3 linked regions of the Collimonas fungivorans genome follow. The protein of the gene in region 1 interacts with the protein of each later gene in a pairwise test. Links are inferred from orthologs where the notes say so. Each region holds a gene or a part of one and is shown in the gene's direction. Other genes may lie near its edges.

Region 1 (9,958 bases):
TGACGCCGGACGCGATCCGTTCCGGATAGGCCAGCGCATAGGCGATCGGCGTGCGCATGTCGGGATTGCCCAGCTGCGCCAGCACCGAACCGTCGATGTAAGACACCATGGAGTGGATCACGCTTTGCGGATGGATCACCACCTCGATCTGGCTGGCGGCGGCGCCGAACAGCCAGTGCGCCTCGATCACCTCCAGGCCCTTGTTCATCATGGTCGCGGAGTCGACCGAAATCTTGCGTCCCATGACCCAGTTCGGGTGGGCTACTGCCTCTTCCGGGGTAACCGACTCCAGCGTCTCTACCGCCCGGTGCAGGAACGGGCCGCCGGACGCGGTCAACAGGATTTTTTCTACGCCAAGCGCAGCCGGCTGGCGCTGATAGCCATGCGGCAGGCATTGGAAAACTGCATTGTGTTCGCTGTCGATCGGCAATAGCACGGCGCCGCTCTGCTTCACCGCATCGATGAACAGCTGGCCGGACATGACCAGCGCTTCCTTGTTCGCCAGCAGGATCTTCTTGCCGGCCCTGGCCGCGGCCAGGCTAGGCGCCAGCCCGGCAGCGCCGACGATGGCAGCCATCACCGTGTCGCAAGCCTCGGCGCTGGCCACCTGGCATAGCGCAGCATCGCCAAACAGCACTTCGATCGCGGGCGCTTTGTCTTGCAGCAAGGCGCTCAGCTGCTGCGCCGCCGCCGCGCTGCCGACCACGGCCAGCTGCGGCTTGAAGCGCAGGCATTGCTCCGCCAGCTGTTCGACCCGGCTGTGGGCGGTCAGGGCATAGACCGAATAACGTTCAGGATGGCGCGACAGCACATCCAGCGTCGACATGCCGATCGAACCGGTGGAGCCGAGAATAGTAATATTTTGCATACGACCTAAAACCAGAAACTCAATAAGGCAGCCAGCGGCAATACCGGGATCAGCGCATCGACCCGGTCCAGCACGCCGCCATGGCCAGGCAGCAGGTTGCTGCTGTCCTTGATGCCGGCGCGGCGCTTGAGCAGCGACTCGAACAGATCGCCGACCACGCTGGCGGCTACCAGCACCGTCGCCGCCACCAGCAATCCGGCCCAGCCCCAGCTTGCCAGCAGGCGTGCCGGGAAGGTCTCGGCCAGCGCCGGCGCCAGGCTAAAACCGAACATCATGGCCAGCACCAGGAACCAGCCGCCAAGCGCCCCTTCCCAGGACTTGCCGGGAGAAATCGATGGCGCAAGCTTATGGCGGCCGAATGCCTTGCCGGAAAAATAAGCCCCGATATCCGCCACCCAGACGATCACCAGGACCGACAGCAGATATAAAGGAGAGTGATGGAACAGCACCACGATCGCCAGGAAACAGCCGAAAATGGCAATCGCGTAGGTGCCGGCGACCATGCGGTTGGCGAAGCTGGCCAGCGGCGGCAAGCCAAAACCGAGCGCCGGCACGAACCGCAAACCCCAGATTGCCACGCACAGCATGAACAGCAGACGGATATCGGGACCGCTGCCGTAGTACATGATGGCGGCAAACAGGATCAGCGCCGCCAAGCCCCAGGCCAGGGCTGCTTTAGGAGCAGCGCCGAAGATCCTGGCGCTTTCCCAGATGGCGGCGGCAAAAAAAAGCGTCGAAACGACGGCGAATGCGGGGAAATAATTGAAATACAAGATCGGCAGCAGGACTGCCAATAACAGCAAGGCCGTGATGACACGCGTTCTCAGCATCAGGAAGCCTGTTCCAGCAATTGCGCGCTGGTGCGTCCGAAACGGCGCTCTCGCTGCTGATAGGAGGCAATCGCCTGGTCCAGCTCGCCGGCGCCGAAATCCGGCCAGTAGGTATCGGTGAAATAGAGTTCGCTGTAGGCCAGCTGCCACAGCAGGAAATTCGAAATGCGCTGCTCGCCGCCGGTGCGGATGAACAGGTCCGGCTCGGGCGCATAGGCCATCGCCAGGTGCTGCGCCAGCTCTTCCTCGGAAAACACCGAGGGATCCTGCCCTGAATCCGAGCCGCGCGCGGCCAGCATCTTCTGCACCGCCTGCATCACATCCCAGCGGCCGCCGTAGTTGGCGCAGACGGTCACGGTCAAGGTAGTGTTGCCGGCCGTCTTGCGCTCGGCGTTATCGATCATCTGTTGCAGCTTGGCGTCGAAACGGCTCAGGTCGCCGACCACTTTCAGGCGAATGCCGTTGGCGTGCATCTTGCTGACCTCGCGTTCCAGCGCCACCACGAACAAACGCATCAGCAAGGACACTTCGTCGGCCGGACGGCGCCAGTTTTCCGAGCTGAAGGCAAACAGCGTCAGGTATTCGACGCCGCGCGCAACGCAGGCTTCGACCACCGTCCGCACTGCTTCGACGCCCTTGCCATGGCCGGCGAAACGCGGCAAAAAACGCTTGGTCGCCCAGCGGCCGTTGCCGTCCATGATAATGGCAACGTGCCGCGGCACCGTCGGAATTGCTGGTAGCGTTTGCGTGGAACTTGTATGGGCCATAAGTAATGAAATAAACAACAGAGAAATACGAAAAGACCGGCAGATAAGCACTGTACCCCGGAGATACAGTACTTGCCCTGTTTTACACCGTCAGTATCTCTTTTTCTTTATCGATCACTTGCTTGTCGATTTCAGCCACGAACTTGTCGGTCAGCTTCTGGATCTCGTCCTGTGCGCGGCGTTCGTCGTCTTCCGAACATTCCTTGTCCTTGACCAGCTTCTTCAAGCCTTCGTTGGCGTCGCGGCGGATATTGCGGATTGCAATTTTCGCATCTTCCGCTTCGCCCTTGACCAGCTTCACCATTTCCTTGCGGCGCTCTTCCGTCAGCGGCGGCGTCGGCACCCGGATCATTTCGCCCTGGGTGGCAGGATTCAGGCCCAGGTCGGATTCGCGGATGGCCTTCTCGACCACCGCGACCATTTTCTTTTCGAACGGCTGCACGCCGATGGTGCGGGCATCGATCAGGGTCACGTTGGCAACCTGGCTCAGGTTGGTCGGGCTACCGTAGTATTCCACCATGATGTGGTCGAGAATGCCGGTGTGGGCGCGGCCGGTGCGTACCTTCGCCAGGTCGGCACGCAAAGTCTCAAGCGACTTTTGCATTCTTTGGTCGGTATTCTTTTTGACGTCAGCAATACTCATGCTGTTCTCCTCTTCGAAAGCGGGTGATTTTTTAAATTAAGTAATACTTATTGATGCCAGCGATTTGCGCCAGCAATTTGTGCAAACGATTTGCACAAATATTACAAATTGGGCAAATAATTTAAACGTGTACCAAAGTGCCTTCATCTTCACCCAGGATGACACGCTTCAGCGCGCCCGGCTTGATGATGGAAAACACCTTGATCGGCAGCTTCTGGTCGCGGCACAGGGCGAACGCGGTAGCATCCATGACTTGCAGGTGCTTGGTGATCGCTTCGTCGAAAGTGATGTGGGAATAGCGGGTTGCTGTCGGGTCCTTGTTCGGATCCGCGCTGTAGACGCCGTCAACCTTGGTCGCTTTCAGGACGATTTCGGCCCGATTTCCGAACCGCGCAGCGCAGCCGCGGTATCGGTGGTGAAAAACGGATTGCCGGTACCTGCTGCAAAAATGACAATCTTGTCTTCTTCCAGGTATTGCAGCGCCTTGGGCCGCACGTACGGTTCCACTACCTGTTCGATGCTGATGGCCGACATCACGCGCGCCGTGATGCCTACCTGGCGCATGGCGTCCGCCAGCGCCAGCGAGTTCATCACCGTGGCCAGCATCCCCATATAGTCAGCGGTAGCACGGTCCATGCCTTGGGCGCCTGGCGCCACGCCGCGGAAAATATTGCCGCCGCCGATCACGATCGCCAGTTCAACGCCCAACTTGGCCACTTCGGCAACATCAGCCACCATGCGCTCAATCGTTGCACGATTGATGCCGTAGGCGTCGTCGCCCATCAGGGCCTCACCGGAGAGTTTCAGGAGAACACGCTTATAAGCTGGTTTTGTCATGGTCTGGGCCCCTTATGGCTTTCCGATTGAAATATATATTGGTCGATGCCTTGTGTAGTGCTGAAGGACTGCAGCGCCATTGTCAGGCCAAACCGCAGCAAAATCCACTACCGGCGCTATTTAGCATGCACAGCGAGAATACGCGGCGCCGGTTCCTGCGGCTTTTCCCTACCCTTGGATACGAGGCAGCAATTCAGCAAGGCATCCCTTAGTCCTTGGCTTGGGAAGAAAATTCCTCAGAGCCAAAAAAACGGGCCTTTCGGCCCGTATTCTTGCTTACGCCTGCTTGGCCGCAGCAACTGTCGCTGCAACTTCTGCAGCAAAGTCATCCTGTTTCTTCTCGATGCCTTCGCCGACCACAAACATGGTGAACGATTTAACGCTGGTGTTGGCTGCCTTCAGCATCTGTTCAACGGTTTGCTTGTCGTTCTTGACGAAAGTCTGGTTCAGCAGGGAAACTTCCTTCAGGAATTTCTGCACCGAACCTTCGATCATCTTGGCAGCGATATCTGCAGGCTTGCCGGATTCGGCCGCCTTCAGGGTTGCTACCGAACGCTCTTTTTCGATCAGGTCGGCAGGTACTTGCTCGGACGACAGCGAAACAGGCTTCATAGCAGCGATGTGCATGGCCACGTCTTTACCGACTTGTTCGTCAGCGCCGTCGAATTCGACCATCACGCCGATGCGTGTGCCGTGCAGGTAGGAAACCAGCTTGGCGGCAGTGTCGAAACGCGTGAAACGGCGGATCGACATGTTTTCGCCGATACGGCCGATCAGGGCCGCGCGGGTCTCTTCAACGGTGCTGCCGTCGAGAGGCAGCGCCGACAGGGCAGCCACGTCAGCAGGATTTTTTTCCGCAACCAGCTTGGCGCAGGCATTCGCCAGGGCCAGGAAGTCGTCGTTCTTGGTGACGAAGTCGGTTTCGCAGTTGACTTCAACCAGGGCGCCGACGCCGCCGGCGATGTAAGCCGCGACCACGCCTTCGGCGGTCACGCGGGAAGCGGCCTTGGAAGCCTTGCCGCCCAGTTTCACGCGCAGGATTTCTTCTGCCTTGTCCATGTCGCCGCCGGCTTCGGTCAGCGCCTTCTTGCATTCCATCATTGGCGCATCAGTCTTTGCGCGCAGTTCGCCTACCAGTGCTGCTGTAATTGCTGCCATACTATTCTCCTAACAAGTGGCGCCGTGCCGGTGATCCACAGCTATCCAGCGCCATCATTCAAAATAAATTCGGGTAAAACAGGTGCAAGTGATACAAAAAAAGGGGCAACCACGCCCCCTTTTTTCTTCTGAGTATGAAACCTCAGATGCAGGGCTTAAGCCTGGTCGTTAACTTCGACGAATTCGTCGCCAGCTGCGCCCTTGATGGCTTCAACTACGTCGTTCACTGCATTGGCGCGGCCTTCCAGGATGGCATCGGCAACACCGCGAGCGTACAAAGCGATTGCCTTGGACGAGTCGTCGTTGCCAGGAATGACATAAGTCACGCCGTCTGGCGAGTGGTTGGTATCAACCACGCCGATTACCGGGATACCCAGCTTGGCGGCTTCAGTGATGGCGCCCTTGTGGTAGCCGACGTCGATCACGAAAATTGCGTCAGGAATGCCGCCCATGTCCTTGATGCCGCCGATAGCTTTTTGCAGCTTGATCAGCTCGCGCTGGAACATCAGGCCTTCTTTTTTGCTCAGCTTCTCGACCGAACCGTCTTCGATCGATGCTTCCATTTCCTTCAGGCGCTTGATCGATGTCTTGATGGTCTTGAAGTTGGTCAGCATGCCGCCCAGCCAACGCTGGTCAACGAAAGGCGAACCCGAACGCGCCGCTTCAGCAGCTACGATTTCGCGTGCTTGACGCTTGGTGCCGACAAACAGGATGTTGCCGCGGTTGGACGACAGTTGGCGGATGTACTTCATCGCCTCCTGGTACATGCCCAGGGTCTTTTCCAGGTTGACGATATGAATCTTGTTGCGGTGACCGAAGATGAACGGCGCCATCTTTGGGTTCCAGAAACGGGTTTGGTGACCGAAGTGGACACCGGCTTCCAGCATTTCACGCATTGTTACGGACATAATTTTCTCCAGGGTTTGGTCTGGAACCCACTCAGTCACCGCCTTTGTCGAGAGACAAACACAGCACCCTTTTCGAGTGAATTCGCGTTTTGACACATAAAATAAACTACACAAACATCGATATAGCCCAATAGCAATTCGAGCTAACCCAAGATTGTAACCCAAAACCCCAGGTTTCTTCAAGCGCTGCGAGGCATATCTTTAAGCGCATCCGGCTGGCCTCGTTTATAATCGCTCATTGACTCGATACTGACTGAATCCAGGCGTTTTTTGCGCCTTTTGCTAAAGAATTCACCGAATTTTCTCGATTTTTCCTAATCTTATGACCTCCATCTCCATTAAAACCGCTGAGGATATCGCCGGCATGCGCGTCGCTGGCAAGCTTGCCTCGGAGGTGCTCGACTACATCACGCCTTTTGTCAAAGCCGGCGTCACCACCGGCGAGCTGGACCGCCTGTGCCATGAATACATGACAAATGTACAAGATACCATCCCTGCCCCGCTGAATTACTGCCCGCCTGGCTATACGCCGTATCCGAAGGCCATCTGCACCTCGGTCAACGACGTCATCTGCCACGGCATTCCGGGCGACAAGGTGCTGAAAAGCGGCGACGTGGTGAATCTCGACATTACCGTCATCAAGAATGGCTACCATGGCGACACCAGCCGCATGTTTTATGTCGGCGAACCGTCGATCATGGCCAAGCGCCTGGGCGACATCACCTATGAGTGCATGTGGCTGGGCATCGCCAAGATCAAACCCGGCGCGCACCTGGGCGATATCGGCCATGTGATCCAGCAGCACGCCGAAAAAGCCGGCTACAGCGTAGTCCGCGAATTCTGCGGCCACGGCATCGGCAAGGTCTTCCACGAAGAGCCGCAGGTATTGCACTACGGCCGCCCCGGCACGCTGGAACGGCTGGAAGCCGGCATGATCTTCACGGTCGAGCCGATGATCAACGCCGGCCGCCGCGACATCCGCGAAATGGGCGACGGCTGGACCATCAAGACCAAGGATCGCAGCCTGTCCGCACAATGGGAACACACCGTGCTGGTCACCGAAACCGGCTACGAAGTGCTGACCGTATCCGAGGGTACGCCGCCTCCGCCTGCATTCATCCAACAAGCGGCCGCTGCCGCTTAGTTGAGCTGTATCTCGACCCGCGCCTACATGACGACCCTTGCCGCCACACTCAAACAACAGCTTAGAAGCGAGCGGCAAACCATCATCTCTGCCTTCCTGGCGGACGGTAAACCCGGCGAACTGCTGACGGCGCTGCGGCGCAGTGTCGACATCGCCCTGACGCAAGCCTGGAAAATGCTGGAACTGCCGTCCAGCGCAGCACTGGTGGCGGTCGGCGGTTACGGCCGCGGCGAGCTGTTCCCGCATTCCGACGTTGATGTCCTGATCCTGCTGGAAGCCAGTCCGGACGCCGAATTGAAATCCCGGCTGGAACAGCTGGTGCAGCTGTTCTGGGATATCGGCCTGGAAATCGGCCACAGCATCCGCACGGTTGACGAGTGCCTGAGCGAATCCGCCGCCGACATCACAGTCCAGACCAGCCTGCTGGAAGCGCGGCTGGTGAGCGGCAGCCATCCGCTGTTCGTGCAATTGCAGGAACGCTGCAATGGCGCCATGGACGCCTGCGCCTTTTTCCAGGGGAAAATCCTGGAAATGCGCCAGCGCCACGTCAAATACGAAGATACGCCGTACAGCCTGGAACCGAACTGCAAGGAGAGCCCGGGCGGCTTGCGCGACCTGCAAGTGATCCTGTGGGTGGCGAAGGCAGCCGGGCTCGGCGAATCCTGGCCCAAACTGGCCCAGCGCGGCCTGATCACGGCCGCCGAAGCGCGCCAGCTGTCGCGCCAGGAGCGCGCTTTCAAGGATATCCGGATCCGCCTGCACATCTACACTAACCGCCGCGAAGACCGGCTGGTATTCGATGTCCAGACGCCGATTGCCGAAGCGCTCGGCTTCCAGACCACGGAAACCCGGCGCGCCAGCGAATACCTGATGCAGCGTTATTACTGGGCCGCCAAGGCGGTGACCCAGCTCAACACCATCCTGCTGCAGAACATCGAAGTGCAACTGTTCCCGCAGCCGATGGTGCCGCAACGTATCAACGACCGCTTCAACCATCTGAACCGCCTGATCGATATCGCCCACGACGACCTGTTCAAGACCACGCCGTCAGCCATGCTGGAGCTGTTCCTGCTGCTGGCCCAGCACAGCGAACTGAAGGACATGACCGCACGCACCCGGCGCGCCTTGTGGCACGCCCGCGTCAAGATCGACAACAGCTTCCGCCGCGATCCGCATAACCGCTCGCTGTTCATCCAGATCATCCAGGCGCCGCAAGGCATCACCCACGCGCTGCGCGGCATGAACCAGACCAGCATCCTGGGCCGCTATCTGCCGAACTTCCGGCGCATCGTCGGCCAGATGCAGCACGACCTGTTCCATGTCTACACCGTTGACCAGCACATCCTGATGGTGGTGCGCAATGTGCGCCGCTTCACGATGAGCGAACATGCCCATGAATATCCGTTCTGCAGCCAGCTGATCGCCAATTTCCCGCGTTCCTGGCTGCTGTACGTCGCCGCCCTGTTCCACGACATCGCCAAGGGCCGCGGCGGCGACCACTCCAAGCTGGGCATGACCGACGCCCTGCACTTCTGCCAGCAGCACGGCTTGCCGGCGGCGGACACCGCGCTGGTGGTGTTCCTGGTTGAGCATCACCTGACCATGTCGCAAGTGGCGCAAAAACAGGACCTGTCGGATCCCGAAGTGATCCTCAATTTTGCCAATACGGTCAAGGACGAACGGCACCTGACCGCGCTCTACCTGCTGACCGTGGCCGACATACGCGGCACCAGTCCCAAGGTATGGAATGCCTGGAAAGGCAAGTTGCTGGAAGATCTGTACCGCATGACCTTGCGTGTGCTCGGCGGTGAAACGCCGTCGGCTGACCGCGAGCTGAAAAACCGCCAGGAAGAAGCGCTGAAAACCCTGCGCCTGTACGGCCTGGCGGAAGACGCCCACGAAACCCTGTGGCGCCAGCTCGACGTCGCCTATTTCCTGCGCCACGACTCGTCCGACATCGCCTGGCAAACCCGTTCCTTCTACAACCAGACTGATAGCCCGAGCCCGATCGTCAAATGCCGCCTGGCGCCGATCGGCGAAGGTCTGCAGGTGGCGGTCTACACCAAGGACCGGAACGATCTGTTCATCCGCATCTGCAGCTATTTCGACAGCAAGAATTTCAGCATCCTGGACGCCAAGATCCAGACTACCCGGCACGGCTACGCGCTCGACTCTTTCCTGATCAGCGCGCCGCTATTTGCCAAGCACTATCGCGACATCATCAACCTGATCGAGCATGAACTGACGCTGTTGCTGCAAACCGACAGTCCCCTGCCGGCGCCGTCCAAGGGACGACTGTCGCGCCTGTCGCGCACCTTCCCGGTAACACCGACGGTCGACCTGCGTCCCGACGAGCGCGGCCAGTACTACCTGCTGTCGATCACCGCCAACGACCGCACCGGCCTGCTGTTCTCCGTCGCCAGCGTGCTGGCCAAGCACAAGATCAATCTGCACACCGCCAAGATCATGACGCTCGGCGAACGGGTCGAAGACGTGTTCCTGGTCGACGGCAATGCGCTCAACCATGCACGCCTGCAGATCCAGCTGGAAACCGACCTGCTGGATGCGCTGCATATCTGATGTATTTTATCTTCCTTATTGTTTGCACCTCATGACCGAACCATTACGCCTTTCCAAACGCATGTCAGAACTCGGGCTATGCTCGCGCCGCGAAGCCGATGAGTGGATCGCCCGCGGCTGGGTCCGGGTCGACGGCGTCGTCGTATCGGAACTCGGCAGCAAAGTCCTGCCCGGCCAGCGCATCAGCGTCGAGCGCCAGGCCGCGGCCGAACAATCGAAACGC
Region 2 (10,732 bases), 1.9 Mb from region 1 along the record:
GATATAAATGTTAGTATTTTGACTCGGAGTCGCTCTGTTTTTTGGATAATGCTTTCAAAAGAATCTTGTCGATTAATATTTTTACTTGTACGATGACAGACATCTATTTCAATAGCAAAATCCCTTGCTTGGTCCGCTAAAAATATAACAGGTCCGGCAAATCGAATTCGAGGAGACAGTAAGGTGAATGCACTTCTATCTGCGGGCGCCAAGGGCGGCGATGCAACTGACGGCAATGTCCGAAGCGAACTGGACGTTGCGGTCAGTAAAGTGAAATGGCGGATATTGCCCTTGTTCGTCGTCATGTTTATCGCAAACTACATTGATCGCGTCAATATCGGCTTTGTCCGTTCCCATTTGCAGACTGACCTTGGCATAGGCGCGGCGGCATTCGGGTTTGGAGCCGGCCTGTTTTTTGTGGCCTATGCGGTTTTTGAGGTGCCTTCGAACATCCTGCAGCAGCGTTTCGGGGCCAAGGCCTGGCTGACTCGCATCATGTTCACATGGGGAGTCGTGGCTACCGGAATGGCATTCATTACCGGTGAAACTTCGTTCTATGTAATGCGGCTGCTGTTAGGCGTTGCGGAAGCCGGCTTCTTTCCAGGCGTGGTGTATTACTTTACCCAGTGGCTGCCGAACAGCGAACGCGGGAAAGCCATGGCGATTTTCCTCAGCGGGTCGGCTTTGGCTTCCGTGATTTCCGGCCCTTTGTCCGGTGCACTGCTGCAGATCGAAGGCGGCGGATTCCACGGGTGGCAATGGATGTTCATTATCGAAGGCGTCGCATCGATTGTCCTGTGCCTGGTAGTCTGGTTCAGGCTCGACTCCCATCCGCGCGACGCAAAATGGCTGACCGATTCCGAGCGCAAGGCCTTGGCGGACGTCATCGACGCCGAACAAAAAGAGCGTGAAGCCAACAGGCCAAAACATGTGAGTTCACTTTCATTGCTGAAAGATGGCCGCATCGCACTTTTCTGTTTTGTCTATTTTGCGATCCAGCTGACTATCTATGGAGCGACGTTCTGGCTTCCAAGCATCATCAAGAAGATGGGGCATTTCAGCGATTTTCAGATCGGCTTGTTCAACTCCATACCCTGGCTGATCTCCATCGTCGCAATGTACATTTTCGCCTCTCTGGCGGCACGCTTCAAGCATCAGCAGATGTGGGTGGCGATAGCGCTGGTTGTCGCGGCCTGCGGGATGTTCATGTCAACCACGAGCGGGCCCGTATTTGCGTTTGTGGCGATCTGCTTCGCAGCGATAGGATTCAAGGCGGCTTCTTCGCTTTTTTGGCCTATTCCCCAAGGTTACCTGGACGCCCGGATCGCGGCTGGCGTTATCGCACTGATCAATTCATTGGGGAATCTAGGCGGTTTCGTTGCGCCGGCAACCTTTGGTTATCTGGAGCAAAAGACCGGATCGATCCAGGGCGGGCTGTATGGCCTGGCCGCGGCATCGGTAGTTGCGGCAGCGTTGGTGTTCCTGACAAAAAAACGGCGGCGGTAAACTGCCGGCTGTTTTGCTAGGACGACGCCGATCGAAACGGATTGCGGTCGTTCAGCTCATCCATATAGCTGTCGATGCCGTCCGCTTCGCGTTCCAGGAAATTCGCCACCGCATCGGCGAAAGCGGGATGGGCCAGCCAGTGCGCCGACCAGGTTTTTTGCGGCAGGAAACCGCGCGCCATCTTGTGTTCGCCCTGGGCGCCTCCTTCAAAGCAGGCGATCTTTTGCTCGATGCAGAATTCCAGCGGCTGGTAATACGCGGTTTCGAAATGCAGGCAAGGCACGAATTCGAGCGCGCCCCAGTAGCGGCCGTACAAGGTCTGGTCGGTATGGATCAGCAGCGACGAGGCAATCGGCCGGCCGTCACGCTCGGCGACGATCAGCAGGATATTCTGCGGCATGCTGCTCCCTATCCGAAGGAAAAAATCCAGGTTCAGGTAAGGCGTGGAATGGTGTTCGGCATAGGTTTGCGCATAACAGCGGTGGAAGAAGATCCAGTCGGCCTCGGTCGCATCTGTCCCGCGCACCCGGCGCAGGCGCACGCCGGCATCGGCCACCTTGCGCCGTTCGGCCAGGATATTCTTGCGCTTCTTGCGTTCCAGCGTATCGAGAAACGCCGTGAAATCGCGGTAGCCCGGGTTCAGCCAATGGAACTGGACGCCGCTGCGCAGCATGAAGCCGGCCTGTTGCAGGGCTTCGGCTTGTGCGACAGGCGGGTAAAGGATGTGGGTGGACGAGGTCTGCGTATCTTTGCGCAATGATCGCAGCACTTCGATCAGCGCCGCCCGCGCCTGGTCGTCGCGCGCCAGCAGGCGGCCGCCGGTGACCGGCGTGAACGGGATCGCCGACAGCAGTTTCGGATAGTATTCCAGGCCGTTGCGCTGGTAGGCGTCGGCCCAGGCCCAGTCGAACACGTATTCGCCATAGGAATGGAATTTGACGTACAGGGGCAGGGCCGCGATCAGCTGCGGCGGGGTGCAGCTCGGGTCGCAGCTTTCTTCCCACAGGGTCAGGTATTGCGGCTGCCAGCCGGATTTTTCCGAGGCGCTGCCGCTTTCGTGCAAGGCGTGCAGGAAGGTGAACGAGAGAAAAGGATTGGCGTCGGCCTGCAGGGCCAGCAGTCCGTCCCATGCAGCCTGGCCGACTTCGCTCAGGGATGAAACAATGCGCGTGGAGGTCTTGGTTGTTGTCTTGTTAATCAAGGACTTGGCGAGCTGTGAATGTGGGTGGCGAAAGCGCTGAGTTTAGCACCGCCGCCGAGGTTCTGCCGCCTGCTGCCAAGGGCAGGCCATTAGCATGCGATAATTGGCCAATCAAGCAGAGCGCAGGAAGAATGATGACAACCAACAAATTTCTGAACCTTTACTCCCATGATTTCGCGCGCGTCGCCGTCGCCATCCCGAAGTGCCGGATAGCCGACCCGGCGTTCAACGCCGCCGAAACCATCGCGCTGGCCCGGCAGGCCGAGCAGCAGGGCGCTGTGCTGGTGGCGTTCCCGGAACTGGGTTTGTCCGCCTACACCTGCGACGACCTGTTCCACCAGCGCGCTTTGCTGGATGCCTGCGAAGCGGCTTTGGCGACGGTGGTGGAAGCTTCAGCCACGCTGTCGCTGGCCATGATCGTCGGCCTGCCTCTGCGCGTCGGCCACCAGCTGTTCAATTGCGCGGTAGTGGTCGCCGGCGGCCGGATCCAGGGCATCGTCCCGAAAAGCTACCTGCCGAACTACGGCGAGTTCTACGAAATGCGCCAGTTCAGCCCCGCTGAAAACGCCGCGGCCAGCCAGGTTGCATTGTTCGGCGCCAGCATTCCCAGCATCCCATTTGGCACCGGGCTGCTGTTCGAGGTCAGCAACCTGCCGCTGCTGAAATTCCATGTCGAGATTTGCGAAGACGTGTGGGTGCCGATTCCGCCGTCGTCGTTCGCGGCGCTGGCCGGCGCCAGTGTGCTGGTCAACCTGTCGGCTTCCAACGTGGTGGTGGGCAAGGCGGGCTATCGCCACCAGCTGGTCGCGCAGCAGTCTGCGCGCTGCCTGTCGGCGTATCTGTATACCTCGGCCGGCAAGGGTGAATCGTCTACCGATCTGGCCTGGGACGGCCAGGGCCTGATTTACGAGAACGGTGAACTGCTGGCCGAGTCCGAGCGTTTCCTGGACGATTCGCACACCATCTTTGCCGATGTCGACCTCGAACGCTTGTCGCGTGAGCGCATGCGCCAGACTACTTTCGGCCAGTCGGTGCGGCGCCATGCCGGCGAAGTCGCCAGGTTCGAGGTGATCCGCTTCGAGCTGGCGCTGCCTTTGGACCAGGCCTTGCCGCTGGCGCGCAGCGTCGAGCGTTTTCCCTATGTGCCGGCCGATCCGAAACGCCGCGACGAACGCTGCACCGAGGTCTACAACATCCAGGTGCAAGCGCTGGTGCAGCGTCTGTCCGCCAGCAAGATATCCAAGGTGGTGATCGGCGTTTCCGGCGGGCTCGATTCGACCCACGCCTTGCTGGTCTGCGCCAAGGCGATGGACCGCCTGAACCTGCCGCGCGCGAATATCCTGGCCTACACCATGCCGGGTTTCGCCACCAGCGACCGCACCCTGCTGCAGGCGCGGCAACTGATGCAGGTGGTCGGTGCTACTGCGGCGGAAATCGACATTCGCCCGAGCTGCCTGCAAATGCTGAAAGACCTGGGCCATCCTTACGCCGCGGGGCAGGACCAGTTCGACATCACTTTCGAGAACGTCCAGGCTGGCGAACGCACCAACCATCTGTTCCGGCTGGCCAATTTCAACAACGCCATCGTTATCGGCACCGGCGACCTGAGCGAACTGGCGCTGGGCTGGTGCACCTATGGCGTGGGCGACCACATGTCGCATTACAACGTCAACGCCAGCGTGCCGAAGACCCTGATCAGCCACCTGGTGCGTTGGGTGGCCGAGACCGGCGCCATCGGCGGCCAGGGTTCGGACGTGCTGCTCAATGTCCTGGATACAGAAATCAGCCCGGAACTGGTGCCTGGCAAGGCCAGCGGCAAGCCGGAACAGATCACGGAAAACGTCATTGGGCCGTATGAATTGCAGGATTTCAACCTGTATTACATCCTGCGTTATGGCTTCGCGCCGTCGAAAGTTGCGTTCCTGGCGCTCTCGGCCTGGCAAGACAAGACTGCCGGCAACTGGCCGAACGACGCCAAGGTGGTGCGCAACCAGTACGACCTGGCTGCGATCAAGCGCAACCTGGCGATTTTCCTCGACCGCTTTTTCCGGACCAGCCAATTCAAGCGCTCCTGCGTGCCGAATGCACCTAAAGTGGGCAGCGGCGGTTCGCTGTCGCCGCGCGGCGATTGGCGCGCGCCGAGCGATTCGGAAGCGACCGTCTGGCTGGACGACCTGAACAATATTCCCGGCTGACGGCAGGTTTGCCGGGAACGGTGAAGGCCCGATGGACTGTCTTTTAAATACACTTATTGATTTGGGCGTATAGACAAACCGGGTTTTTCATATACTCTTCTAGCTTGCGCTTCAATTGAGTGCTGCCCCGGCCGGGATAGCGCTCGCTGCAAAGATTTATGTTTTAATGCCTAAAGGAGTTGTCATGAAGCAAATTACCGCCGTTATCAAACCCTTCAAGCTGGACGAGGTGCGCGAAGCCCTCGCCGAAGTTGGCGTCACCGGCCTGACCGTGACTGAAGTAAAAGGCTTCGGCCGCCAGAAAGGCCATACCGAGCTGTACCGCGGCGCCGAATACGTGGTCGATTTCCTGCCCAAGGTGAAGGTTGAACTGGTGATCGACGATGCGCTGACCGAGCGCGCAGTGGACGCCATCATCAAGGCGGCGCGCACCGGCAAGATCGGCGACGGCAAGATCTTCGTGCGCAATATCGAGCAGGTGATCCGCATCCGCACTGGCGAAACCGGCCCGGACGCAGTCTGATTCTTTAGTACACTGATCGTTACTGCCTTCCCCTCCTGCTATTCTCTATCTCGGCCGCGGTCTTTCGATGTAATGGATGACTGACCGCGGCTCCAGGCCTGCCTTGCTGTATTCCTCGTTGTATCTATCTGACCTGAACTGCGTCGCGTGAAAAACCGGTAAAACGTTTTTCGCATACTCTCCAGCGTTTTTCTTATTGGACGCAGATCGCGCCCACAAGCTATCGTTTCCTCTTCCGCAACAGAGCGCAATCACGAGTTGCACTCTAGTGTAGTGCTTCGCAAATGATGAAACCACATAAGCACCGCTTTTTTGCGCCATGCGTCGTTGCAAATCCTCGCGATAGCACCACTATCGCTCCGGTTTGCGCCTAGCCTGGCACAAAAAATCGGCACTTCTGTGGCTCCCCCATTTACGAAGCACTACACGCGTCACAGAAGAGGTGATTCATGTCGTCTACCGCGACAATCGCAATTGAAGAAAACCAGGCCGACCTGTTACCCCGGGTCGTGCCCGCGCACCGCATCGGCAGTGACCAAGAGGCATTGGACATAGCCCAAGCGCTGGCCGCCGAATTCCGCACCGGCGCCAGCGAGCGCGACCGCGAACGGCGCTTGCCGTGGGCGGAGATCGAGAAATTCTCGGCCAGCGGCCTGGGCGGCATCAGCGTGCCGCGCGCATTCGGCGGCGCCGAGGTTTCTTACCGCACGCTGGCCGAAGTATTCCGCGTGCTGTGCTCGGCCGATCCGGCGCTGGGACAGATTCCGCAAAACCATTTCGGCATCCTCGGTGTGGTCGCCCAGAACGCCGACGCCGCGCAGAAGGCACGCATCTACGCTGATGTGCTGGCCGGCCAGCGAATTGGCAACGCCGGCCCGGAACGCGGCACCAAGAACATCCTGGAGATGAAAGCGCGCTTGCTGGAAACGCCCAGCGGCTATCGCCTGAACGGCAAGAAATTCTATTCCACCGGCGCCTTGTTTGCGCATTGGGTCCCGGTCAAGGCGCTCGATGAGCAGGGGCGCGTGGTGCTGGTGTTCGTCAAGCGCGGCACCCAAGGCCTGACCATCGTCGACGACTGGTCAGGCTTCGGCCAGCGCACCACCGCCAGCGGCACGGTGCTGCTGGATAACTTGCCGGTGGCGGTGGAAAATGTCATATCGCTGCACAAGCTGGCCGAGCAGGCCAGCATCCAGGGCCCGGTATCGCAGCTGATCCAGGCGGCGATCGACGCCGGCATTGCCGAAGCCGCGGTCGACGACGCCATCAGTTTTGTGCGCGCCCGGTCTCGTCCCTGGGCCGACAGCGGGGTGGAGCGCGCCAGCGACGATCCTTACATCATCCGCGATATCGGCGACCTGAAGATCCGCCTGCATGCGGCCAATGCATTGCTGGCCAAAGCCGCCGGCGTACTCGACCAGATCGCCGCGGTGACGATCGACGCCGAAGCCTCGGCGCGCGCCTCGATTGCTGTTGCCAAGGCCAAGGTGCTGACCACCGAGATTGCCTTGCACGCCAGCGAAAAACTGTTCGAACTGGCCGGCTCCGCCGCGACCCTGGCTGAACACAACCTGGACCGCCATTGGCGCAATGCGCGCACCCATACCTTGCACGATCCGGTGCGCTGGAAGCTGCACGCCATCGGCAACTATGTATTGAACGGCATTGCGCCGGCACGCCACTCCTGGAATTGAAATCATGACTACTAGCCCTATCAAGGCCGCCGAAGGTCCGGTGGTGCGCATCCTCGACGATATCCAGGCGTTGGCCGCGGCACGCGCGCTGGCAGCTTCGTTCAGCAAGGAAGCCAGCCTGCGCGATCGCGAACGGCAGCTGCCGCTGAATGAGCTGGAACAGTTTTCCCGTTCGGGCCTGTGGGGGATTTCCGTGCCGCGCGCTTATGGCGGGGCCGGGGTCTCGTTTGCCACGCTGGCTGAAGTGATCGCCACCATTGCCGCAGCCGACGGTTCGCTGGGGCAGATTCCGCAGAATCATTTTTATGCAGTCGAGATCCTGCGCGTCAACGGCAGTGAAACGCAAAAGCGTTTTTATTTCGAACGGATCCTGGCCGGCGAACGTTTCGGCAATGCGCTGGCGGAACTCGGCACCCGCACTTCGCAGGAACGGCGCACTCGCCTGAGCAAGGAGGGCGATGGTTTCCGCATCAACGGCCGCAAATTTTATGCGACCGGCGCGCTGTATGCGCATCGGATCCCGGTGTCGGTGATCGGCGACGATGGCGTGCAGCAGCTGGCGATCGTCAAACGCGATGCGGCCGGCGTCAACGTGATCGACGATTGGTCCGGTTTCGGCCAGCGCACTACCGGCAGCGGTTCGGTGGTGCTGGACAATGTGCGGGTCGAGGCGGACGAGGTGCTGCCGTTCCAGAGCGCTTTCGAGCGTCCGACGTCGCTGGGGCCGGTGGCGCAATTGCTGCATGCGGCAATCGATGTCGGCATCGCCCGCGCTGCGCTGCACGATGCGGCGGTATTCGTGCGTAGCCGCTCACGCGCCTGGATCGACAGCAAGGTCGAGCGTGCGATAGACGATCCGTTGACCGTGCGTGAATTTGGTGACCTGGCGGTGCGCCTGGCCGGCGCCGAAGCGTTGCTTGAACTGGCCGGCGAAGCGGTGGACCGTGCTGCAGCGGAGCCGGACGTTGACAGCGTTGCCGCCGCTTCAATCGCGGTGGCCGAGGCGCGCGTGCTGACGACTGAAATATCGCTGGCGGCCGGCAGCAAGCTGTTCGAGCTGGCCGGCACCCAGGCCACCTTGTCCGAGCACAACCTTGACCGTCACTGGCGCAACGCACGCACCCACACGCTGCACGATCCGGTGCGCTGGAAATATCATGCTGTCGGCAACTATTACCTGAACAATAAAAATCCGCCGCGCCACGGCGCCATCTGAACATGCCGAAGAAACAAATCCGCCTTAATGCGTTCAACATGAACTGCGTAGGGCATATCAACCATGGCCTGTGGACCCACCCGCGCGACCGCTCCAGCGACTACACCAGCATCGAATACTGGACTGAACAAGCCAGGCTGCTGGAGCGCGGCAAGTTCGACGGCCTGTTCCTGGCCGACATCGTCGGCGTCTACGATGTCTATCAAGGCTCGGCCGACCTCACCTTGCGCGAATCGATACAGCTGCCGGTCAACGATCCGCTGCTGCTGGTATCGGCGATGGCCGCGGTGACCAAGAATCTTGGTTTCGGCGTCACCGTCAACCTGACCTACGAAGCGCCGTACCTGTTCGCGCGCCGCATGTCGACCCTGGATCACCTGACGCGCGGCAGGATAGGCTGGAATATCGTCACTGGCTACCTGGACAGCGCAGCGCGCGCCATGGGCCTGAGCCAACAGCCGGAACACGATGCGCGTTACGAGCGCGCCGAAGAATTCATGCAGGTGCTGTACAAATTGTGGGAAGGCAGCTGGGAAGACGGCGCCGTATTGCGCGACCGCCAGCGCAGGGTATATGCCGATCCTGCCAAGGTGCACCGCATCAGTCATCGCGGAGAATACTACCAGGTGGACGGCTATCACCTGAGCGAGCCGTCGCCGCAGCGTACGCCGGTGCTATACCAGGCCGGCGCTTCCGACCGCGGCCAGCAGTTCGCGGCGGCCCATGCCGAATGCGTATTCATCTCCAGCCAGAAGCCGGAAGCCGCGCGCAAGCTGGTCAGCGATTTGCGCGACCAGGCGCAGCTGGCGGGCCGCCGGCGGGAAGACCTGAAAATCTTCATGGGCATCTCCGTGATCGTGGCGCCGACCGCGGCCGAGGCGCGCGAGAAATATGCCGAATACTGCCGCCATGCCAACCCGGAGGCGGGCCTGGCGCATTTTGCCAGCGGCACCGGTTTTGATTTTTCGGCTTATGGCATCGACGAAGCCATCAAGCCGGCCAGCAGCAACGCGATCCAGTCTTCCGCCAAGGCGGTGACGGCGGCGGACGCCGGCTGGACAGTACGCAAGCTGCTCGACCAGCTGGCGTTGGGCGGCCGTTATGTGACCATCGTCGGTTCGCCGCAGCAGGTGGCGGACCAGTTGGAGGCGTGGGTAAGGGACACGGATATCGACGGTTTCAACCTGACGCGCACGGTGGCGCCGGAGAGTTTTGAAGATTTCGTCAACCTGGTGATCCCCGAGTTGCAGGCGCGCGGTTCTTACAAGCTGGAGTATGAAGACGGCACGCTGCGCGAGAAACTGTTCGAGGCCGGCCAACCCACCTTGCCCGCCAGGCATCCTGCGGCAAGCTACCGCCAGGCCGGTCGGGCCTGATTCAGCGCCGGCGGCGGCGCTGGTACATGTCCATCAGCGGTGTCGACGAAATGCCGTGCATGACGATCGACATCGCCACCACTGTCAGCACCATCGAGCTGATGTGCGGCGCCAGCGCAGCAGAGCGGTAGCCGTCGGGCGCGGTCCAGCGGTATTGCAGCGCGAACACCAGGTAATACAGGGAGCCTATGCCCTTGATGCCAAACCACGCCATCAGGCGCCGCTGCAAAGGCGTGACGTCGGCGCCTGTCAGGGCCAGTGCAACCGAAAGCGGCCGGATCACAAAAAACAATAGCAAGGCAAGCAGCGCACCAGCCGCGGAAAAGCCGATATGCGACAGCAGGATGCCGGTCAGGGTCACCATCAGGAATTCGGCAAACTGCTCCAGTTGCATGTTAAAGCCGAGCACCGTTTCCGTCATGTAGGCAGAGGCCTTGGCCGGATGGGTCGCCACTTCTTCTTTATCGCTCGCCTGGGGGATATGCGCCACGGTCGGGGACTGATCGGGATCCACTCCTTGCTGGCCGCTATTGGTCGACTCGATGCGCCGCATCGCCAGGCCGGCGGCGAACACTGCCAGGAAGCCGATGCCATGTACTAACTCAGTTGCGCCATAGGCCAGCGCGATCAGGCCGATGCCAAGGAATTCCTCCATTCCCAGCGCCAGCCGGAACTGCCGCCGCAAGCCGACTACCAGGCGTCCCAGCAGCCAGCCGAGAAACCAGCCGCCGACCAGTCCCGCGGCCACGCCCCAGGCGATATGCAGCAGCGCGTAATCGTTGGTGTAAGCGGCAGCCGCGGGCACGCCGAGCAGGGACAAGCCAAGCATGACGAAGGGAAAGGCGGTGCCGTCGTTCAGGCCGCCTTCTCCGGTCAGGCTGTAGCGGATGCGGTCGCGGTCGCTGACGTGCTTGATCTGGACGTCGGAGGCCAGCACCGGGTCGGTCGGCGCCAGGATGCCGCCCAGCAGGATTGCCGCGCCCAGCGGCAAATTGAAGATGAACAGGCCGGCCAGCGTCAC
Region 3 (10,875 bases), 3.5 Mb from region 1 along the record:
CTCGACGGCGCCACGATCGACGCTCGCGCGTTCAATGATCCGTCGGCAGCGGAACGCGCCTGGGAGGCCGCGGAACTGCTGTTGAACCAGGCGAAGAACGCAGCGCGATGAATGCCGCGGGATGGTTTTGCAAATTGACTCTTGAGATCCCAAAAAAAGAAGAGGTCCCGGAAGTTAAATTTTCGTGCGGTGAGGAATTATCGCCAGCAAACGGTGGCGGGCGGATTGGGAACCGGCGGCCAGCTTTCTGTCCAGGGCGACGGCGATAGTGGAGCTCCGGCCAGGTAGAAAACAGCAAAGCGTTCATCCAGCCAGTAAATTGCATGGCGCCGCGTTATTTTGCGCAGGCATGAATTCATTTGTCCTGTAGCGCGCGCCGATACTGGATCGCTTCCGCCACATGGGGCGCGCCGATGATATCGGCCGCGGCCAGGTCGGCGATGGTGCGCGCCACTTTCAGCACCCGGTGATAGGCGCGCGCCGACCAGTGCAGATGCGCCATCGCGCCGCTCAACAGTTTTTCGCCGGCGCCGTCGGGCTTGCAGTAACAATCGATTTCGCTGGCCGACAAGCCGTTGTTTTGCTTACCTTGGCGCGTCAGCTGCACGGCATGCACCTGCGCCACCCTGGCCGCTATTGCGGCGGTGGACTCGCCGTCGGCCTGCCCGAGCAACTGTTCGTGAGGCACCGCGGCTACCTGGATCTGCATGTCGATGCGATCGAGCAAGGGCCCCGAGATCTTGTTTTGATAACGCAGGATCTGGTCGGGCGTGCAGCGGCATTGCTTGACCGCATGCCCAAGATAGCCGCAAGGGCAAGGATTCATCGCTGCGATCAGCTGGAATTGCGCGGGGAAATCGGCCTGACGCGCGGCCCGCGAGATCGTGATGTGGCCGGATTCCAGCGGTTCGCGCAATACTTCCAGCACCCGGCGGTCGAACTCCGGCAGTTCGTCGAGGAACAGCACGCCGCGATGCGCCAGGGAAATTTCACCGGGGCGCGGCGGGCTGCCGCCGCCAACCAGCGCCACGCCGGAAGCAGTGTGGTGCGGCGCCCGGTACGGCCTTACCTTCCAGCGTTCACCGGAAAAGCCGCTGGTGAGCGACTGTACTGCCGCCGATTCCAGCGCTTCGCGGTCGCTCATGGGCGGCAAAATCCCGGGGAAACGCGTCGCCAGCATGGATTTTCCGGTGCCTGGAGGGCCCACCAGCAACACGCTATGGCTGCCCGCCGCGGCAACTTCCAGCGCGCGCTTGGCTTGCATCTGTCCTTTGACATCGCAGAAATCGAGGTAGGGAGGGGGCCGCCGCCGCAGCTCTGCCGTATGGCGCAACAACCTGGTTTCTTGCTGCCGGGAAGAAAAATGGGCGCATACCTGCAACAGGGAATCCGCGGGAAAAATGCGGGCATCGCCAACCAGCGCCGCTTCGTCGGCATTGCCGCGCGGCAGGATGAAAGCATGGCGTTCACCGCAATCGGCGGTCATGGCGAAAGTCATTGCCAGTGCGCCGCGTATCGGCCTCAACTCGCCCGACAGCGACAGTTCTCCGGCAAATTCGTATTGATCGAGTTCATCCGACGGCATCTGCCCGGATGCCGCCAGGATGCCGAGCGCGATCGGCAAATCGAAGCGGCCCGATTCTTTCGGCAAATCGGCTGGCGCCAGGTTGACGGTGATGCGGCGTGAGGGAAATTCGAAACGGGCGTTTTGCAGTGCCGCGCGGACCCGGTCCTTGGATTCCTTGACCTCGGTTTCGGGCAGGCCGACGATGGTGAAAGACGGCAAGCCGTTGGCCAGGTGGACTTCAACCGTGACTGCGGGCGCTTGCATGCCTGCCAGCGCCCGGCTTTTTAGCACCGCCAGCGTCACTGGCGCGGTTAGGGAGCCTCGGAAAACCTGCTGCGCGACGCAATCTCAGCACTGCGATGCTCACCGTACTTTCGTACGGCTGCGCTTCTCCTGCTGACCTTGCGCCGCTCGCGACGGTTTTTCGAGCTCCCTGTCATGGGCGTTTCAGTTGCGCCTCAAGCTCGGTAACGCGAGCTTCAAGCGCTTCGAGTTTGGCGCGGGTGCTTGCCAGTACCTGGGCTTGCACGTCGAATTCTTCACGTGTGACCAGGTCCAGCTTGGAGAAACCCTGGCCCAGCATGGCCTTGACGTTTTTCTCGATATCCTTGGCAGGAGAGTTTTCGATGGCCTGGTTGATCTTGGCTTGGATGTCGTCAAAAAAGTTGGGTTTGTTCATGATCGGCCCTTCGAGGTAAATAAGAAAAATGATAACCGATACAGGCAGACCCGACATCGGAATTCTGATCCGGAAGGGCGGTTTAAGTCATTACTGCCTTGCTTCTCTCATCAAGTGATTTGCTTTCGATACTGTACGAAACCGGAACGTTGCGCGATGCGGTCGTACAGCTGCATGGCGGTGCTGTTGGTTTCGTGCGTCAGCCAGTGCACGCGAGTGCCGCCGGCGGCCTTGGCTTGCGCATAAACATGTTCGATCAGCAAGCGGCCGACGCCGGCGCCGCGCTGTTGCGGCGCGACGTACAGGTCTTGCAGGTAGCAGGAATCTTCCACCGTCCAGCAGGAGCGGTGGAAAATCCAGTGGACCAGGCCGACCGCTTTGCCATCTGCCATCGCCAGCGCGCCGAACGCAGGTTCCTTGGGATCGAGCAGGCGCTGCCAGGTCACCAGGCGCGTAGCTTGCGGGATATCGACTTCATAAAAATCCTGGTAACCCTGCCATTGCAGCTGCCAGGCGGGGAAATCCTGCTCGCTGAGCGGCTTGATCTGAATTGACGAGCGTGGTGCAGATGCCAAGATAACCTCCTGTGGAACGGCGTGGCGATGGACGCAAAGCAGCATCTATCGTAGCGCCACAAGCTGGTGTTACGAAAGGTCCAAGATTGGCTATATTCATAGGTCCACTGCGAAGTAGGCAAAGCGGCTATCCGGCATGCGCTTATTGTCCTTGCAACAATCCCGATCCTGATTTGTAGCCGACTACAGGCTGTCATGTAGTTTTCTATTCCATGTTGGCGCACCAAAATGAGGCTTCTTTAAACTGGAGCCCCATGATGGTGCATTTCGCTGCCGATATTTTTGTGCAAGCACATCCCTTGATTAACAATCAGCAAAAGCAGTGGATAAAACGCCCCACAAGGGGCGCTAGCCATCGAAAAACGGCAGTCGGCGCGGTTGGCATGGGTTCTGCTATGGAAAGTCCGAGGAGTACTGATTTAGCGGTTTTTCATTCAACATACCAACAGGGACATCCATGAAAAAGCTGATTTTAGCCGCAGCAATAGCAGCAAGTTTCTCCGCAGGTCTCGCTCATGCCGAAGACGCCAAGCCGGATAACGAGATCAGTTATAACATTGGCGCGGTCAACGACTATCGCTTCCGCGGCATCTCGCAAACGCGTTTGGACCCGGCGATACAGGGTGGCGCGGACTACACCAATAACCCGACCGGGCTGTATGCGGGGACCTGGCTGTCCAACATCAAGTGGATCAAGGATGCGGTCGACACCGCCAACACCGGCACCGGCGGCAAGGGTTCGATTGAATGGGATATCTACGCCGGCAAGCGCGGCGAGCTGCCGGGCGGTTTCACGTATGACGTGGGCGGCCTGTATTACTACTACCCGACCAACAACTATAGCCAGATCGGCCGCAACGCCAATACCTTCGAACTGTACGGACAACTCGGCTACGGTCCGGCTTATTTCAAGTACTCGCATGCGCTGACTAACCTGTTCGGCACCGTCGACAGCAAAGGCAGCGCTTATTACGATGCCGGCGCCAATATCGATGTCGGCGCGGGCGTCACGCTGGGGCTGCATGTGGGCCACCAGACAGTGGAGCACGCCAGCTTCTACAGCTACACCGACTGGAAAATCGGCGCCACCAAGACTTTCGAGCAGCTGGCGGGCGTGACTTTGGGGCTGGCTTATGTCGGCACCAACGCCAAGGACAACGCCTATGTCAGCCCGAGCGGCAAGAACCTGGGCCGCGACGGGGTGGTGTTTTCGGTAGCGAAGACTTTCTGACGTATTGCGGGACAGAGTTTAAGAGGCGCCGCATGGCGACGAATTACTCTGTCCCCAACTGACTAGGACGTGAGCATAAAGCAAAGCCGGATTACGCAAAACCTAAGCGAGCTGAATCCCTAAATACGATAAAACACGAGGCCGACATGAAACTGATTACAGCAATCATCAAACCATTCAAGCTCGACGAGGTGCGTGAAGCGCTTTCGGCGATTGGCGTACAAGGCATTACCGTGACCGAGGTCAAGGGTTTCGGCCGCCAGAAAGGGCATACTGAGCTATACCGCGGCGCCGAGTACGTGGTCGATTTTTTGCCGAAGACAAAAATCGAAGCAGCGGTGGACGACAGCATCCTGGAGCAGGCGGTAGAAGCGATTGAAAACGCGGCCCGCACCGGCAAGATCGGCGACGGCAAGATTTTTGTATTTGATCTGCAGGAAGTTATTCGTATTCGTACCGGTGAAACCGGCAAAGATGCAATCTAAGGGGATAAAAAATATGAACATCAAAAGTACGTTCGCTACGATTTTGGCGGCTTGCACGCTGATCGCGGCTACTTCCATGTTGCCGGCATCGGCTGCCGACGAGCCATCAGCAAGTGCTAGCGCAAGCGTAGCAGCAGCTAGCGCAGACGCTCCAGCTGCTGCGCCTGCAGCAGTTACCGCGGCGCCGGCTGCTTCAGCGCCTGCCGCAGCTGCACCGGCTGCCAGCGCTCCTGCCGCCGCTGCCGCGCCAGTACCGAACAAGGGCGATACCGCCTGGTTGCTGGTATGTACAGCATTCGTGATCCTGATGACATTGCCGGGCCTGGGCCTGTTCTACGGCGGCCTGGTGCGCAGCAAGAACATGCTGTCGGTGCTGATGCAGTGTTTCACTGTGTTCTCGCTGATCATCGTGCTGTGGATACTCTACGGCTACAGCATCGCGTTCACCGAAGGCAATGCGTTCTTCGGCGGTTTCAGCCGCCTGTTCTTGCATGGCATGACGCCGGATTCCGTTGCCGCCACGTTCAGCAAAGGCGTTGTGGTGCCTGAGTTTGCCTACGTGGTGTTCCAGGGTGCGTTTGCCGCAATTACCTGTGCCCTGATCATCGGTGCTTTTGCCGAGCGTGCCAAGTTCTCGGCGATCCTGGTGTTCACTGTCCTCTGGTTCACCTTCGCCTATCTGCCGATGGCGCATATGGTCTGGTTCTGGCCTGGTCCGGATGGTTTCACCGACGCTGCCGCTGCAGAAAAACTGACCGCAACCGGCGGCTGGCTGTTCCAGAAGGGCGCGCTTGATTTCGCCGGCGGCACCGTGGTGCATATCAATGCCGCTATCGCCGGCCTGGTCGGTTCGTACGTGATAGGCAAGCGCGTCGGTTTCGGCAAGGAAGCGTTCAAGCCGCACAGCCTGACCCTGACCATGGTCGGCGCCTCGCTGCTGTGGTTCGGCTGGTTCGGTTTCAACGCTGGCTCCGCGCTGGAAGCCAACGGCAGCGCTGCACTGGCTTTCATCAATACCTTGCTGGCGACTGCCGCTGCGGTATTGAGCTGGAGCGCCGGTGAATGGATCGGCAAGGGCAAGCCTTCGATGCTGGGCGGCGCTTCGGGTGCTGTTGCGGGCCTGGTGGCAATTACGCCAGCCGCCGGTTTTGTCGGCCCGATGGGCGCGCTGATCATGGGCTTGCTGGCAGGCTTCGTCTGCCTGTGGGGCGTCACCGGCCTGAAACGCTTGCTGGGTGCGGACGATGCGCTGGACGTGTTTGGCGTGCATGGCGTCGGCGGTATCCTGGGTGCGTTGCTGACTGGCGTGTTTGCGGCGCCTAGCCTGGGCGGCACCGGCATCTATGATTACGTCGCCAATGCCGTGACACCGGACTATTCGATCCCTGGCCAGCTGTGGATCCAGTTTGAAGGCGTGCTGACAACCCTGGTCTGGTCGGGTGTGGTTTCGCTGATCGCATTCAAGCTGGTCGACATCGTCATGGGCTTGCGCGTGACCGAAGAAGAAGAACGCGAAGGCCTGGACATCTCCAGCCATGGCGAATCTGCTTATCACGACTAAGTCTTGCCTGAGCCTGCCGGATAGCTGCTGTACTGGCTATCCGGCGCGCCGTTCGATGTAATCCCAGGCATGCCCTGGGATTTTGTTTTTTTGCCGCATATGCTTCAGGAGATTCCAGCTTGGATCCGACCATCACCCCGCAACGCCTGACCGCATGCACGGTTGAAGACGTCAAGGCGAACCAGTTCGATCAGGTGGTGGGCCCGCTCACCGATATCCTGATGGCTTGTGTGGAGCAGGGCGCCAGCATCGGATTCCTGGAAACGCCGAATGCCGAAGATGCCTTTTCATTCTGGTACGGCGTCAGCGGTTCGCTGGTGAGCGGTGGCCGGCGCTTGCTGGTGGCGCGGTTTGCCGGCCAGATCGTCGGCACCGTACAGCTGGTGCTGGCGGCGCCGGCCAATGGCCGTCACCGGGCCGAGATTTCCAAGCTGCTGGTGCATCCCGATGTGCGGCGCAAGGGTGTCGCGCGCGTGCTGATGCAGCAGACGGAAGCGATTGCGCGCGCTGATGGCCGCTCCCTGCTGTTCCTGGAAACGCGCACCGGCGATGCGGCGGAATCCTTGTACAGCGCCCTGGGGTTTGAACTGGCGGGCATTGTTCCCGCTTATGCCCGTTCGACTACGGGCAAGCTGAGCGACAGCAGCTTCATGTACAAACGGATCTGATTCTTGCGGGAGCAGGCTGCCCCGGCCGGATTCGATGATAATATGATATCTTTTGAAAGCGCCCGACGGCGCTTTTTTTGTTTTTCCGGGACTTTAAAAATCCGCGACCGGCCCGATGTAAACTTGGCTCATGGACGCGCTTGCCGGACCGTCGCCGTGGATGACATCCCAGCGGCTTCTCAACAGTTGAGCGGCGAAATAATGCGTTTCCCGTTAGAATCTGCGTCTCTTGCCTGTCATGGGAGTCCTGAAAGACATTCCTGCCACAGGCACGCGCAAGTTTGCTGCATAGTTCCCAAAAGAAAGTTTTATATGGTTCCCCACCTTGTCACCGCCCTGAACGGCCCTTTGCTCGATCTGGAAAAGAAAATCCTCGCGGCCACGCCGGCTATCGAGCGCTGGTTCCGGATGGAATGGCAAGAGCACACGCCGCCGTTCTATTGTTCGGTCGACCTGCGCAATTCCGGCTACAAGCTGGCCCCGGTGGACACCAACCTGTTTCCGGGCGGATTCAGCAATCTGTCGCCCGAGATGCTGCCGCTGGCGATACAGGCGGCCATGGCGGCCATCGAAAAATATTGTCCGGACGCCAAAAACCTGCTGCTGCTGCCGGAGCTGAACACACGCAATACTTTCTATTTGCAGAACGTAGCGCGCCTGATGCAGATTTTCCGCCAGACCGGTTTGCATGTACGGCTGGGTACGCTTGATGAAAGCGTGAAAGAATTGCAAACGATCGAATTGCCTGACGGCAGCACCATCACGCTGGAGCCGCTGGAGCGCTCCGCCAATGGTCGCCGCCTGGGCCTGAAGAATTTCGACCCCTGCACCATCTTGCTGAATAACGATCTGTCTTCCGGCACGCCGTCGATACTGGAGCACCTGAACGAGCAGAATGTATTGCCGCCGCTGCACGCCGGCTGGACCGTGCGCCGCAAGAGCAACCATTTCACGGCTTACGATGAGGTGGTCAAGAAATTCTCGAAGCTGGTGGATGTCGATCCGTGGATGCTGAATCCGTTTTTCGCCAAGGTCGACCAGGTCGATTTCCTGGCGGTGGACGGCGATGACAAGCTGGCCGCCAGCGTCAGTTCGCTGTTGGCCAAGATACGCAAGAAATACAAGGAATACGGGATTACTGAAAAACCGTTCGTGATCGTCAAGGCCGACGCCGGCACCGACGACATGGGCGTGATGAGCGTGACCGACGTCAGCCAGATCAAGGACCTGAGCCGCAAGCAGCGCGAGAAACTGTCGCTGGGCAAAGCCGGCGGCGAAATCCATGACCTGATCATCCAGGAAGGCGTACATACTTTCGAACACATCAACGACGCGGTGGCGGAACCGGTGGTGTACATGATCGACCGCTATGTGGTCGGCGGTTTCTACCGGGTGCATGCCGAGCGCGGCATCAACGAAAACCTGAACGCGCCAGGCGCCCATTTTGTGCCGCTCGCATTCGCCCAGCAGCATGCGCTGCCGGACATGCTGGCCAAGCCGGGCACCACTGCGCCGAACCGCTTCTATATGTATGGGGTGGTCGCACGCCTCGGTTTACTGGCTGCTTCGCTGGAAATGGAAAAAACCGATCCGAACCCGGAAGAATATTAATACGCTGTCCTGACAACCATAGGGCCTGAAAAATGAAAATTGCTTTCCTTGCCGATCCGCTCGATACCTTCAAGACGTATAAGGATTCGACTTACGCCATGATGGTCGAAGCCGTCAAGCGCGGCCATACCATCTATGCGTTCGAGCAAAAGGACATGGCGCTGGAAAGCGGGATTGTCACGGCCAATGTCGTCCGCGTGAATTTAACCGGGGACGATAAGGATTGGTATAAGGCCAGTGCACCCTCCGCCATGTTCCTGTCCGAGTTCGATGCGATCCTGCTGCGCAAGGACCCGCCTTTCGACATGGAATACATCTACACCACGTATCTGCTGGAATTGGCGGAAACACAAGGTGCGCGGGTATTCAACAAACCGCAGGCGATCCGCGACCACAATGAAAAGCTGGCGATTGCCCAATTCTCCAAATACACCTCGCCGACCCTGGTCACGCGCGATGCGGCCCGCTTGCGCGCCTTCCACGCGGAGCACCAGGACGTGATCCTGAAGCCGCTCGACGGCATGGGCGGCACCGGCATTTTCCGGGTGCGGCAAGACGGCCTGAACCTGGGCTCGATCATCGAAACCCTGACCGACAACGGCCATCGCACCATCATGATCCAACGTTTCATCCCGGAAATAGTCGCCGGCGACAAGCGCGTTCTGGTAATTGGCGGTAAAGTCGTGCCCTATTCGCTGGCGCGGATCCCCCAGGGCAGCGAAGTGCGCGGCAACCTGGCGGCCGGCGGCATCGGCGTCGCCCAGCCGCTGACGGCGCGCGACCGCGAAATCGGCGAAGCACTTGGACCGGTGTTATCACAGCGCGGCCTGTTACTGGTAGGATTAGACGTGATTGGCGATTATCTGACCGAAGTCAACGTCACCAGCCCGACTTGCTTTCAGGAAATCAAGCAGCAGGCCGGTTTTGATGTTGCCGAGATGTTCATCGATGCGCTGGAAGCGGCGCTGTAACTTATTTTGTTGTCCTGGTCACTGGCAGCCGAAGCTGCAGACCAGGACGGTCGTTGCTGTAAAACCGTTGTAAACCGGGACGAATCCGCAAGCCGGATTTGAAATTGAAACTATGATTGGCATTCTCCTTTTAACCCACGCCCCTCTGGGCCAGGCATTCATCGCAGCTGCCTCTCACGTGTTTCGCCAGATGCCGGAGCGGCTGGAAGCAATCGATGTGGTGGCCGACCAGAATCCCGTCGAAGTGCAGAAACTGGCCAAGCAGGCCGCGGCGCGCCTGGACGATGGTTCGGGGGTGCTGGTGATTACCGACGTCATGGGCGGTACGCCATCCAATTGCACACTGCCGTTTTGCACCGGCAACCAGACCCAGGTGATTGCCGGCATCAGCCTGCCGATGCTGCTGCGCGCCCTGACCTATCGCAACGATACGCTCGACGTGGTGACAGAAATGGCGCTGGCGGGCGGCCAGGGCGGGGCGGTCAGGGTCGATAACCGGGTGCGCGTGGCGCATTAAATGATTGTCTGCCGGGCGGGGTCTTTCAATAAATCCAATATTAGATAAAAGACAAATGATTCAACAAGAAATCGAAATCATCAATAAACTCGGCTTGCACGCTCGCGCGTCGGCCAAATTTACGCAACTGGCAAGCAAATTCAAAAGTGAAGTCTGGATGATCCGCAACAACCGTCGCGTCAACGCCAAGTCGATCATGGGCGTGATGATGCTGGCGGCCGGCAAGGGCAGCAAGATAACGCTGGAAGCCGAAGGGGAAGATGAGAAGACCTGCTTTGATGCCTTATATCAGTTGATTCAAGACAAGTTCGGCGAAGGGGAATGATCCTGATTTGTGTCCGTACACGCCGAGACGCGTGTACGGACACTGCCCAATTATTTTTTGCAATTTAATTGCAACCTGCGCGTTTTATCTATCTATCTAGTCAGTTGGGAGCGGAGTCGCTGTCGGACTCTGCCCCGCAATGTATAAAATTGGGCGACCAGATGGCATCCTTCACCTTACATGGCATTCCGGTTTCACGCGGCATCGCGATCGGCCGCGCCCATCTGCTGGCGCCGGCGGCGATGGACGTCAAGCACTACCTGATCGGCGAAACCGAGGTCGAAGCCGAAGTCCAGCGCCTGCAGAGCGCCGTCACCAGGGTGCGTACCGAACTGCAGACCATACGCGCCGACCTGCCGAAAGAATCGCCGCCCGAACTGGGCGCCTTTGTCGACGTCCACCTGCTGATCCTGTCGGACCCGATGCTGGCCGAGATGTCGCTCGATATCATCCGCAACCGCCAATACAACGCCGAGTGGGCGCTGGTGACCCAGATCGACGAGCTGTCGGCGCAATTCGACGAAATCGAAGACACTTACCTGCGCGAGCGCAAGATGGATGTGCTGCAGGTGGGCGAGCGCCTGCTGAAAGTGCTGACCGGCACCTCCACCCGCTTGCCGGAAGTCGACAGCGACGGCGCTTCGTTCGCCAATATCGTGGTGGTGGCCTACGACATTTCCCCGGC

Evidence for each region.
Region 2: the proteins of CFter6_RS07650 (region 1) and CFter6_RS15900 interact in binary tests that used the Escherichia coli proteins (3 or more experiments, as listed by UniProt). The link is inferred for Collimonas fungivorans from one-to-one orthologs.
Region 3: the proteins of CFter6_RS07650 (region 1) and CFter6_RS23205 interact in binary tests that used the Escherichia coli proteins (3 or more experiments, as listed by UniProt). The link is inferred for Collimonas fungivorans from one-to-one orthologs.

What each region holds. Positions count from the first base shown.
Region 1 is NZ_CP013232.1:1,787,934-1,797,891, reverse strand. The notes cover bases 6,798-9,958. They hold CFter6_RS07650 ([protein-PII] uridylyltransferase), read left to right. Parts: upstream 6,798-7,182; coding sequence 7,183-9,735; downstream 9,736-9,958. Other genes in these bases: CFter6_RS07645 (pseudouridine synthase), read left to right, coding at 9,767-9,958; map (type I methionyl aminopeptidase), read left to right, coding at 6,798-7,155. Outside these bases: ispC (1-deoxy-D-xylulose-5-phosphate reductoisomerase), read right to left, coding at 1-868; CFter6_RS07685 (phosphatidate cytidylyltransferase), read right to left, coding at 874-1,698; uppS (polyprenyl diphosphate synthase), read right to left, coding at 1,698-2,465; frr (ribosome recycling factor), read right to left, coding at 2,548-3,108; tsf (translation elongation factor Ts), read right to left, coding at 4,222-5,103; rpsB (30S ribosomal protein S2), read right to left, coding at 5,259-6,011; more of map, read left to right, coding at 6,334-6,797.
Region 2 is NZ_CP013232.1:3,714,727-3,725,458, reverse strand. The notes cover bases 3,930-6,755. They hold CFter6_RS15900 (P-II family nitrogen regulator), read left to right. Parts: upstream 3,930-5,086; coding sequence 5,087-5,425; downstream 5,426-6,755. Other genes in these bases: CFter6_RS15895 (SfnB family sulfur acquisition oxidoreductase), read left to right, coding at 5,875-6,755; CFter6_RS15905 (NAD(+) synthase), read left to right, coding at 3,930-4,902. In the rest of the region: CFter6_RS15915 (MFS transporter), read left to right, coding at 250-1,506; CFter6_RS15910 (GNAT family N-acetyltransferase), read right to left, coding at 1,523-2,707; more of CFter6_RS15905, read left to right, coding at 2,839-3,929; more of CFter6_RS15895, read left to right, coding at 6,756-7,119; CFter6_RS15890 (SfnB family sulfur acquisition oxidoreductase), read left to right, coding at 7,124-8,335; CFter6_RS15885 (LLM class flavin-dependent oxidoreductase), read left to right, coding at 8,338-9,711; CFter6_RS15880 (cation:proton antiporter), read right to left, coding at 9,713-10,732. UniProt on the Escherichia coli protein: P-II indirectly controls the transcription of the glutamine synthetase gene (glnA). P-II prevents NR-II-catalyzed conversion of NR-I to NR-I-phosphate, the transcriptional activator of GlnA. When P-II is uridylylated to P-II-UMP, these events are reversed.
Region 3 is NZ_CP013232.1:5,279,407-5,290,281, reverse strand. Bases 2,899-5,867 are described here. They hold CFter6_RS23205 (P-II family nitrogen regulator), read left to right. Parts: upstream 2,899-4,198; coding sequence 4,199-4,537; downstream 4,538-5,867. Other genes in these bases: CFter6_RS23200 (ammonium transporter), read left to right, coding at 4,551-5,867; CFter6_RS23210 (TorF family putative porin), read left to right, coding at 3,279-4,052. In the rest of the region: CFter6_RS23230 (TetR/AcrR family transcriptional regulator), read left to right, coding at 1-111; CFter6_RS23225 (YifB family Mg chelatase-like AAA ATPase), read right to left, coding at 356-1,870; CFter6_RS23220 (accessory factor UbiK family protein), read right to left, coding at 2,004-2,246; CFter6_RS23215 (GNAT family N-acetyltransferase), read right to left, coding at 2,357-2,866; more of CFter6_RS23200, read left to right, coding at 5,868-6,098; CFter6_RS23195 (GNAT family N-acetyltransferase), read left to right, coding at 6,218-6,766; gshA (glutamate--cysteine ligase), read left to right, coding at 7,079-8,377; gshB (glutathione synthase), read left to right, coding at 8,410-9,348; CFter6_RS23180 (PTS sugar transporter subunit IIA), read left to right, coding at 9,461-9,865; CFter6_RS23175 (HPr family phosphocarrier protein), read left to right, coding at 9,921-10,190; ptsP (phosphoenolpyruvate--protein phosphotransferase), read left to right, coding at 10,352-10,875. UniProt on the Escherichia coli protein: Involved in the regulation of nitrogen metabolism. Regulates the activity of its targets by protein-protein interaction in response to the nitrogen status of the cell.